2 regions of the Pseudomonas stagnisoli genome follow, and region 1 is predicted to be linked to the other one. Evidence: riboswitches for the same ligand, from Rfam matches in the RefSeq annotation. Region 1 holds a riboswitch; the other holds the start of a gene.

Region 1 (4,226 bases):
GTTCAAGGAAGAAGCTGGCATGAAGCTGCCGCGCTCCACCCGCGAGCTGATCAACCTCGATGCGCCGCTGGTGTCGCGCAACGAGCTGGAGCCGGGCGACCTGATCTTCTTCAACAACCGTGGCCGTGGCCGCGTCAGCCATGCCGGCATCTATCTGGGCGATGACCAGTTCATCCATTCCAGCAGCAGCCGCAGTGGTGGCGTGCGCGTGGACAGCCTGGACGACAGCTACTGGAGCCGCAGCTACATGGAGGCCAAGCGCGTGCTGGCCCTGGCTCCGGAACAGCCGAGCGCCGACGCCCACACGCACAAGCGCTGAGCCAATATGGAGCACGGGCCTTGCGCCCGTGCTCGCGAGCCGGCAGAGTAGGGCGCATTCCGGCCCGGACGCCCGCCCATGCATTTTATGGCTCGTCTTTCCCTGCTTGCCCTCGCCGCGCTGCTCACCGCCTGCGCCGGCAACCCTCCCGCCAAAGAACCCAGCAATCCCTTCCCGATCGTGGATGGCAGCGCCGACGACGTGCTGATCAGCGCTATCGGTCTGGTTGGCACGCCCTATCGCTACGGCGGCAACACCCCGGAGAGCGGTTTCGACTGCAGCGGCCTGATCGGCTACGTCTACCGCAATTCCGCCGGCATCAGCCTGCCGCGCTCGACCCGCGAGATGATCGGCGTGCGCGCACCCAGCGTGGGCCGTAACGAGCTGCAGAGCGGCGACCTGGTGTTCTTCGCCACCAACGGCGGGGGCCAGGTCAGCCATGCGGGCATCTATGTCGGCGAGGGTCGCTTCGTGCACGCGCCGTCCAGCGGCGGTACCGTGCGCCTGGATTACCTCAGCCAGGCCTACTGGCAGAAGAGTTACCTGGGCGCCAAGCGGGTGCTGGCGGCACGTCAGCTGGCACGCCAGCCATGACCAACCGCACGCTGAATCTCGATGACGCGCTGTACCAGTACCTGCTGGACGTTTCCCTGCGCGAGTCACCGCTGCTAAAGCGCCTGCGCGAGGAGACCGCGCAGCTGCCCACTGCGCGCTGGCAGATTGCGCCCGAGCAGGGCCAGTTCATGGCTCTGCTGGTGCAGATCAGCGGCGCGCGCAAGATTCTCGAAATCGGCACCTTCACCGGCTACAGCGCGCTGTGCATGGCCCAGGCCATGCCGGCGGACGGCCGGCTGATCTGCTGCGACCTGCCCGGCGAGTACAACGCCATCGCGGAGCGCTACTGGCACGAGGCGGGAGTGGCCGAGCGCATCGACCTGCGCCTGGCGCCGGCGCTGGAGACCCTCAGTGCGCTGGAGCGCGGCGGGCAGAGCGAAAGCTTCGACCTGATCTTCATCGACGCTGACAAGGCCAATTACCGGGTGTACCTGGAGCATGCCCTGGTACTGGTGCGTCAGGGCGGGCTGATCCTGTTCGACAACGTGCTATGGAGCGGCAGGGTGCTGGAACAGAGCCCGGAAAGCGCCGATACCCGCGCCATCCAGGCGCTCAACCGTGGCCTGCTGCGGGACAGTCGCATCGACCTCAGCCTGCTGCCGCTGGGCGACGGCCTGACCCTCTGTCGCAAACGCTGAGACCATGGCCGAGACGATCCGCCTGCCCCCGCAGCCGGCAGCCTGTGAGCTGTGTGCCCGCCAGCTACCGCTGACCCGTCATCACCTGATCCCCAAGGCCCTGCACGACAAACCCTATGTGCAGAAGCGCTTCGCCAGGGCTGAGCGCATCACCGCCACTCTGTGGGTCTGCCGCGCCTGCCACAACCAGATCCACCGGCTGTTCGACGAGAAGGAGCTGGCGCTGACCTACAACAGTCGCGAGGCCCTGCTGGCCGACGAGCGCCTGCGCACCTTCGTCGCCTGGCTGGCGAGCAAGCCGGCCGGTTTTACCCCGCGCTTCTGAGCGCGCGTTGACGCTCCCGCCCCCAGCCTCTACCCTGCGCGCCTGCAACAGGTGCCCCCGCCATGCGTGGCCGAGGGGTGAAACAGGGAAGCCGGTCCATTCAAGCCGGCGCTGCCCCCGCAACGGTAGGTGAGACAAGGGTCGCCTACGCCACTGTGCTGCGGCACGGGAAGGCGCGACCCGCAGGCCAATGGCCTGGCTCACGAGCCCGGAGACCGGCCTGTCGCGCTTCCACGGCATTGCGGCGGGCTTTGCGGGTGGGCAGGGCCTGTGGCCCTTCCTGCGTGCGTCCGTGTTTTGCCTTTCGACACCCAATGTCTGGCCCCGGGGCCGGACAGGAGAGCGGCATGGCCGAATCGGCAGAACGCGACGCCCGCCACCAGGCGCGCATGCAGCGCAAGAAAGCCCTGATCGACGCGAAGATCGCCCAGGCCCAGGACGAATACGGCCTGCTGCTGGTGCACGCCGGCAACGGCAAGGGCAAGAGCAGCTCGGCGTTCGGCATGGTCGCCCGCGCCCTCGGCCACGGTATGAAGGTCGGCGTGGTGCAGTTCATCAAGGGCGCCGCCAGCACCGGCGAGGAGGCCTTCTTCCGCCGCTTTCCCGATGAGGTGCAGTGGTTCGTGATGGGCGAGGGCTTCACCTGGGAGACCCAGGACCGCCAGCGCGACATCGCCATGGCCGGCGAGGCCTGGCAGGTGGCGCAACGTCTGCTGGCCGATGACAGTATCGGCCTGGTGGTGCTGGACGAGCTGAACATCGCCCTCAAGTATGGCTACCTGCAGCTCGATCAGGTGCTCGCCGACATCGAGGCGCGGCCGCTGCTGCAGCACGTGGTGGTGACCGGGCGCGGCGCCCTGCCTGAGCTGGTCGAGGCGGCGGACACGGTGACCGAGATGACGCTGGTCAAGCATGCCTTCAAGGCCGGGGTGAAGGCGCAGAAGGGGGTCGAGTTTTGAACCGCTACCCTCTCCCCAGCCCTCTCCCGCACGCGGGAGAGGGCGATACGAGCCTCAAGCTCTCGCGTACCACTCCCCTCTCCCATTTATGGGAGAGGGGCCGGAGGAGAGGGCAATGACCACGCGCAGTTGCCCGGCGCTGCTGATCGCCGCGCCTGCCTCCGGCCAGGGCAAGACCACCGTCACCGCCGCCCTGGCGCGCCTGCACCGTCGGGCCGGGCGCCGCGTGCGGGTGTTCAAGTGCGGCCCGGACTTCCTCGATCCGATGATCCTCGCCCGCGCCAGCGGCGCGCCGGTGTACCAGCTGGACCTGTGGATGGTCGGCGAGGACGAGTGCCGGCGCCTGCTCGGGCAGGCGGCGCAGGAGGCTGACCTGATCCTCATCGAAGGCGTCATGGGCCTGTTCGATGGCCAGCCTTCGGCCGCCGACCTGGCGCGCCGCTTCGGCGTGCCGGTGCTCGGCGTGATCGATGCCGGCGCCATGGCCCAGACCTTTGCCGCCCTGGCCTACGGCCTGGCGCATTTCCAGGCCGATCTGCCGTTCGCCGGGGTGCTGGCCAACCGCACCGGCAGCGAGCGCCACAACGGCATCCTGCAGACCAGCCTGCCGCCCTCGATCCGTTGGTTCGGCGGCCTGCCGCGCTCGGCGGCGCTGGAGCTGCCACGCCGCCACCTGGGGCTGATCCAGGCCGAGGAACTGGCCGACCTCGATGCGCGTCTGGACGCCGCCGCCGATGCCCTGCTGGCCAGTGCCGGCGAGGTACTGCCCGAGCCGGTGAGCTTCGCCGCCCCGGACGACCCGTGTATCGAGCCGCTGCTGGCCGGCGTGCGCATCGGCGTGGCGCGCGACACCAGTTTCGCCTTTCTCTATCAGGCCAACCTCGATTTGTTGCGCGCGCTGGGCGCCGAGCTGCGCTTCTTCTCCCCGCTGGCCGACGCGGCCCTGCCGGCCGTCGACAGCCTCTACCTGCCCGGCGGCTATCCCGAGCTGCACCTGCAGGCGCTGGCCGACAACCGACCGATGCTGCGGGCCATTCGTGCTCACCATGACGCCGGCAAGCCGATCCTCGCCGAGTGCGGCGGCATGCTTTACCTGCTCGAGGCCTTGACCGACAAACAGGACGCCAGCGCCGAGCTGCTCGGCCTGCTGCCGGGCAGCGCGCGCCTGCAGCCACGCCTGGCTGCGCTGGCTCTGCAGCAGGTGGAGCTGCCGGAAGGGACCTTGCGCGGGCATACTTACCACCATTCCGTGCTGGACTGTGCCCTGGCGCCGCTGGCCCGGGGCGTTTGCCCGAATGGCAAGCCGGTGGCCGAGGCGGTATATCGTCTGGGGCGCCTGACCGCCTCCTACATCCACTTCTACCTGCCGT
Region 2 (4,226 bases), 2.1 Mb from region 1:
GCAGCGCGATGGCATTCACGCTGCCGGCGATCAGCGCCAGGCAGAAGCCGCCGATCTCCACCCAGCGTGGTAGTTGATTGATCATGGCGAGACGTCCCCCGGCGTGTCGTTGCCTGCTGTTATGCCGCAATCGCTGCCGGCGCGCCATTCATCCTTAGGAGAACACCCGCCGCGTCAGCGGCAGGGCGCCGAGGGCCGCCACCACGAACAGACTGGCCGCCAGGCACAGGGCCAGGGGCAGGCCTTGTGGACCGATACCCATCAGCGCGCCGCTGAGCAGCGGGCCGAGCAGGCTGCCGACGCCCCACAGCATGCCGACGCAGGCGTTGGCGGTGACCAGGTCGGGGCCGCGGAAATGCTGGCCGATCAGCACCAGGGCCAGGGTGTAGATGCCGCCGGCGGCGGCGCCGAGGACTGTCAGGGCCGGCCACAGCAGTTCGCGCTGCTCGATCAGCCAGGGCAGCGCCAGACCGATGCCCAGGGTCACCAGGCCGCAGGCCAGGTGCAGGGCGCGTCGCTCGACGCGGTCGGAGAGACAGCCCAATGGCACTTGGCAAAGCATGTCGCCGCCGAGGATTACGCTGGCCATCAGCGCCGCCACACCGACCGCCCAGCCGTGCCCGCTGGCATACACGGGGAATAGCGACAACACCACCGCATCGAAGAAGGCGAAGAACAGTACGCCCAGGCACAGCGCCGGGGCGACGCGGACGAAGCCGACCAGGGAGAAGCGCCGCGGCGCCTCTTCGGCAGTTTCCGACCAGCCCGCCGGCAGGCTGTGCCAGACCAGTGCCAAGGCCACCAGATTGGCCGCCACCACCAGCAGCACCGGCCAGGCACTGGCGGTACCGAACAGGCTGATCATCGCCGGTCCGCCCAGCTGGCAGCCGGTGAAGCAGGCGGCGTAAAGCGCGACGGTCTGGCCGCGCTTGCGCTCGTCGCACAGCTCGTTGACCCAGGATTCGCCGAGGATCACCAGCACGCCCATGCCGACGCCGAGCAGCAGGCGCGCGCTGGCCAGCAGCGGCAGGCTCGGCTCGGGCAGTAGCAGGGCGGCGCTGGCCAGCAGGCACAGCGCGAAGCAGGCGAGGTACAGCTGGCGGCCGCTGAAATGGCGGCACAGGCGGCCGACCAGCAGGGCGCCGAGGATCATCCCGGCCGCCGGCATGGCCGACAGCGCGCCGATGGCCAGGCTGCCGGCGCCGGCCTCATGCAGGCGCAGGGCCACCAGCGGCAGGGTGGCGCCCATGCTCAGGCCGACCACGGACACGGCGAAGATCAGCACGCCGAGCAGATAGCGAGGGTTCATGTTGCTCTCCAGCCCGTTTGTGGCCCGGGCGCGGCCAATAAAGCGAAGGTTGTCCACGCCGGGAGGCGGGACAGCTGACAAGGGCGCGGGGGAGTCGCGGCGCGGGGCCTGCGTGACTCAGCGGTGGGCGGCGGGAGGCGAGAAGGTGAAGGCGAACAGCACGCTGCGGCGACGACGTTGCAGCGCATCACGCGGCCAGATGCGCGCCAGCAGCCGTGGGTCGGGCTGGGCGGAACAGGGCAGGTGGGCAGACGACGACATTGCAGGCGTTTTCGCTGGAATCGGCGGGGCGCGAAGTCTAGGGCGCGGCCTGGCCGGGGTCAATGCGTGGCGGACGGGCTGTCTTTTGCCGGCGCATGACGTTAAGGTGGCCGCCGATGGTTCCGCCCCTCATGGGCGGATGAAAAGGGAACAGGGTGCGGCGCATGTCGCCAATGCCCTGGCTGCCCCCGCAACTGTAAGCGGCGAGCGAAGCCCACATGCCACTGACCCTCGGGTCGGGAAGGCGGGCGGAGCGCCGAGCCGCGAGCCAGGAGACCTGCCATCGCACCTCCAACCACCTCCAGATCACCGCGCGGTGGGCGCGGGAAAGGAATTCATATGCATATCGAACCGGGTGTCGTCGAAGGCGCCAAGATCTTCCTCAGCTATGCCACGGCCGTTGCCGGCCTGGGCCTGACCGTCAAGCTGGCCCGTGACAGTATTCGCGACAACGGCGGGGCCCTGGCCCTGGCGCTGCGCAGCCTGATCACCACCGTTCTGGTGTTCGGCTTCTTCGAGGTACTGCCGCATCACCCGGTGGGTGTCTCGGAAGTCCACCTGATCCTCGGCTCGACCCTGCTGCTGCTGTTCGGCGCGGGGGCGGCGGCCATCGGCCTGGCCGCCGGGTTGCTGATCCAGGGCCTGTTCTTCGCTCAGTTCGACCTGCCGCAGTACGGTATGAACGTCACCACCCTGCTGCTGCCGCTGTGGGGCATCCACCTGCTGGCCAAGCGCATCATCCCGGCGCGTACCGCTTATGTGGACACTCGCTACACGCAGGCGCTGGCGCTGTCCACCGCCTACCAGGGTGGCATCGTCGCCTGGGTGGCCTTCTGGGCGTTCTACGGCCACGGCTTCTCCAGCGAGAACCTGGCTTCGGTCGGCAGCTTCGGCCTGGCCTACATGAGCGTGGTGCTGCTCGAGCCGCTGATCGACCTGGGTGTGCTGGCCGCCGCCAAGGCCCTGTCGCGCTACAGCCAGGGTCCGCTGTTCAACGTGCGCCTGCACCAGCCAGCCTGACCCTGCCGCGCCGGACCGCCTGGCGGTCTGGCGTCTCCCTCGCCGGCGCTGGGTGCGTGACTCAGCGCCGCTGCCAGACCATCCTGCCGGTGTTGCTCTCGGTGACCAGGTAGGGCGTGTCGAAGCGATAGCGCGCCGCTGGCTGGAAATCCTTCGTCCCTTTCAATTGCACCAGGAGCAGGCCCTGCTCACTGCGCCAGCGTCCGCTGTACTGCAGCTCGCCCGGACGGTCGTAGCTCCATTCGCTGCCGCCGGCCACGCTGCGGCGCCATTGCTCGATGCTGCCGTCAGCGCGAATGCGCAGGGTGGTGACCGTGGTCAGCGAGGCATACTCCAGGCCCTCACTGTTGCTCATCTGCTCGAACACCCAGGTGCCGACCAGCGCCGGGTCCTGCCGCGGATTTGCTTGCGGCGGGACCGTGGCGACCCGCTGGAAAAGCGTCTCGCGCAGCAGTGTCTGGCCGCTCTGTGGGTCGCGCGCGGCCAGGCTGGCGGCGAGCATGTCGTTGGCGTAGTTAGCATTCATGTTGGCCAGCACCTGGCCGGAATCCGCGGCGCTGATCTGCGCCTGCAGGGCCTGGCCATCAAAGTGGCCGCTGAGGCGAAAGCGCTGCTGGTCCTCGATGTACTCGCCTTCCACCTGCTGTCCCTGGCTGCGCAGCACCAACTGCACCGGGCGCTCGTCGAGGGTGCCCTGGTAGTGCCCGTCGAGGTCGGCGGCCAGCAGGGTCGGGCCGGTACAGGCAAGCAGGCAGAGAATCGACAGGGCGCGCATGTTTAGCTCCGGGGTATCCGAGCTCCAAGCCTAGAAGCTGGCGCCCGGCTGCGCTTGCCAGTTGTGCTCGGGGCTGGCGGGCCGACTGCCGCACGGCGCAAGATAGAGCCGTTGCCAAGCCAGGAAGCTGTCCCGTGACTGTCATGTCGTCTACCGATTTCATCGTCGCCGCCACCGCCGAGGAGGCCGTCGATCGCCTCGCCGCCCTGCATCGCCAGGCCTCTGAGGCACTCAGTCTGGCGCTCAAACGCTACCTCAAGGAGCGCACCCTGCCCGGTGAAACCGAGCGTGCGCTGTTCCGCTACCCCGAGTTGCGTCTGACCTACCATTGCCAGGGCGAGGTGCCGAGCAGCGTGCGTGCCTATGCCAAGGTGCAGGTACCCGGCACCTACCGCGCCACCGTGACCCAGCCGCTGGCCTTTCGCGGTTACCTGCTGGATCAGCTGCGGCCGCTGATGGAAGACTTCTCGGTGACGGTCGAGGTCGGCTTCAGCCAGCAGAACATTCCCTATCCCTACGTGGTTGACCAGGGCGACGAGCTGTCCGGTTCCGGGGTGACCGCCGCCGAGCTGGCGCGGGTGTTTCCCAGTACCGACCTGTCCGCTGCCACCGACTCCGTGGCCGACGGCCTATACGGCTGGGGCGACAGCAGCGACCTGCCGCTGGCCCTGTTCGATGCGGCGCGCACCGACTTCTCGCTCAAGCGTATCCAGCACTACACCGGTAGCGACTGGCGCCATGTGCAGCCGTGGATTCTGCTGACCAACTATCACCGCTACGTCGATCAGTTCATCCGTCATGGCCTCGAGCAGCTGCGCGACAACCCGCGCTTCGTGCGCATGGTGCTGCCGGGTAACGTGA

Evidence for each region. Region 1 has a riboswitch for cobalamin ahead of cobO (cob(I)yrinic acid a,c-diamide adenosyltransferase). Riboswitches for the same ligand answer to the same signal wherever they lie in the genome.
Region 2: it holds a riboswitch for cobalamin, as region 1 does, so the genes downstream of both, ACOAPY_RS18200 (energy-coupling factor ABC transporter permease) here and cobO (cob(I)yrinic acid a,c-diamide adenosyltransferase) in region 1, are expected to answer to the same signal.

What each region holds. Positions count from the first base shown of each region.
Region 1 covers NZ_CP184361.1:1,671,607-1,675,832, forward strand. Annotated here, with positions in the region: gene ACOAPY_RS08095 (C40 family peptidase) at 1-319, shown strand, start outside; gene ACOAPY_RS08100 (C40 family peptidase) at 398-913, shown strand; gene ACOAPY_RS08105 (class I SAM-dependent methyltransferase) at 910-1,572, shown strand; gene ACOAPY_RS08110 (hypothetical protein) at 1,577-1,897, shown strand; cobalamin riboswitch at 1,930-2,135, shown strand; gene cobO (cob(I)yrinic acid a,c-diamide adenosyltransferase) at 2,245-2,856, shown strand; gene ACOAPY_RS08120 (cobyrinate a,c-diamide synthase) at 2,972-4,226, shown strand, end outside.
Region 2 covers NZ_CP184361.1:3,766,216-3,770,441, reverse strand. Annotated here, with positions in the region: gene ACOAPY_RS18215 (YoaK family protein) at 1-85, opposite strand, end outside; gene ACOAPY_RS18210 (MFS transporter) at 155-1,309, opposite strand; gene ACOAPY_RS18205 (hypothetical protein) at 1,427-1,570, opposite strand; cobalamin riboswitch at 1,671-1,869, shown strand; gene ACOAPY_RS18200 (energy-coupling factor ABC transporter permease) at 1,910-2,590, shown strand; gene ACOAPY_RS18195 (hypothetical protein) at 2,652-3,365, opposite strand; gene amn (AMP nucleosidase) at 3,509-4,226, shown strand, end outside.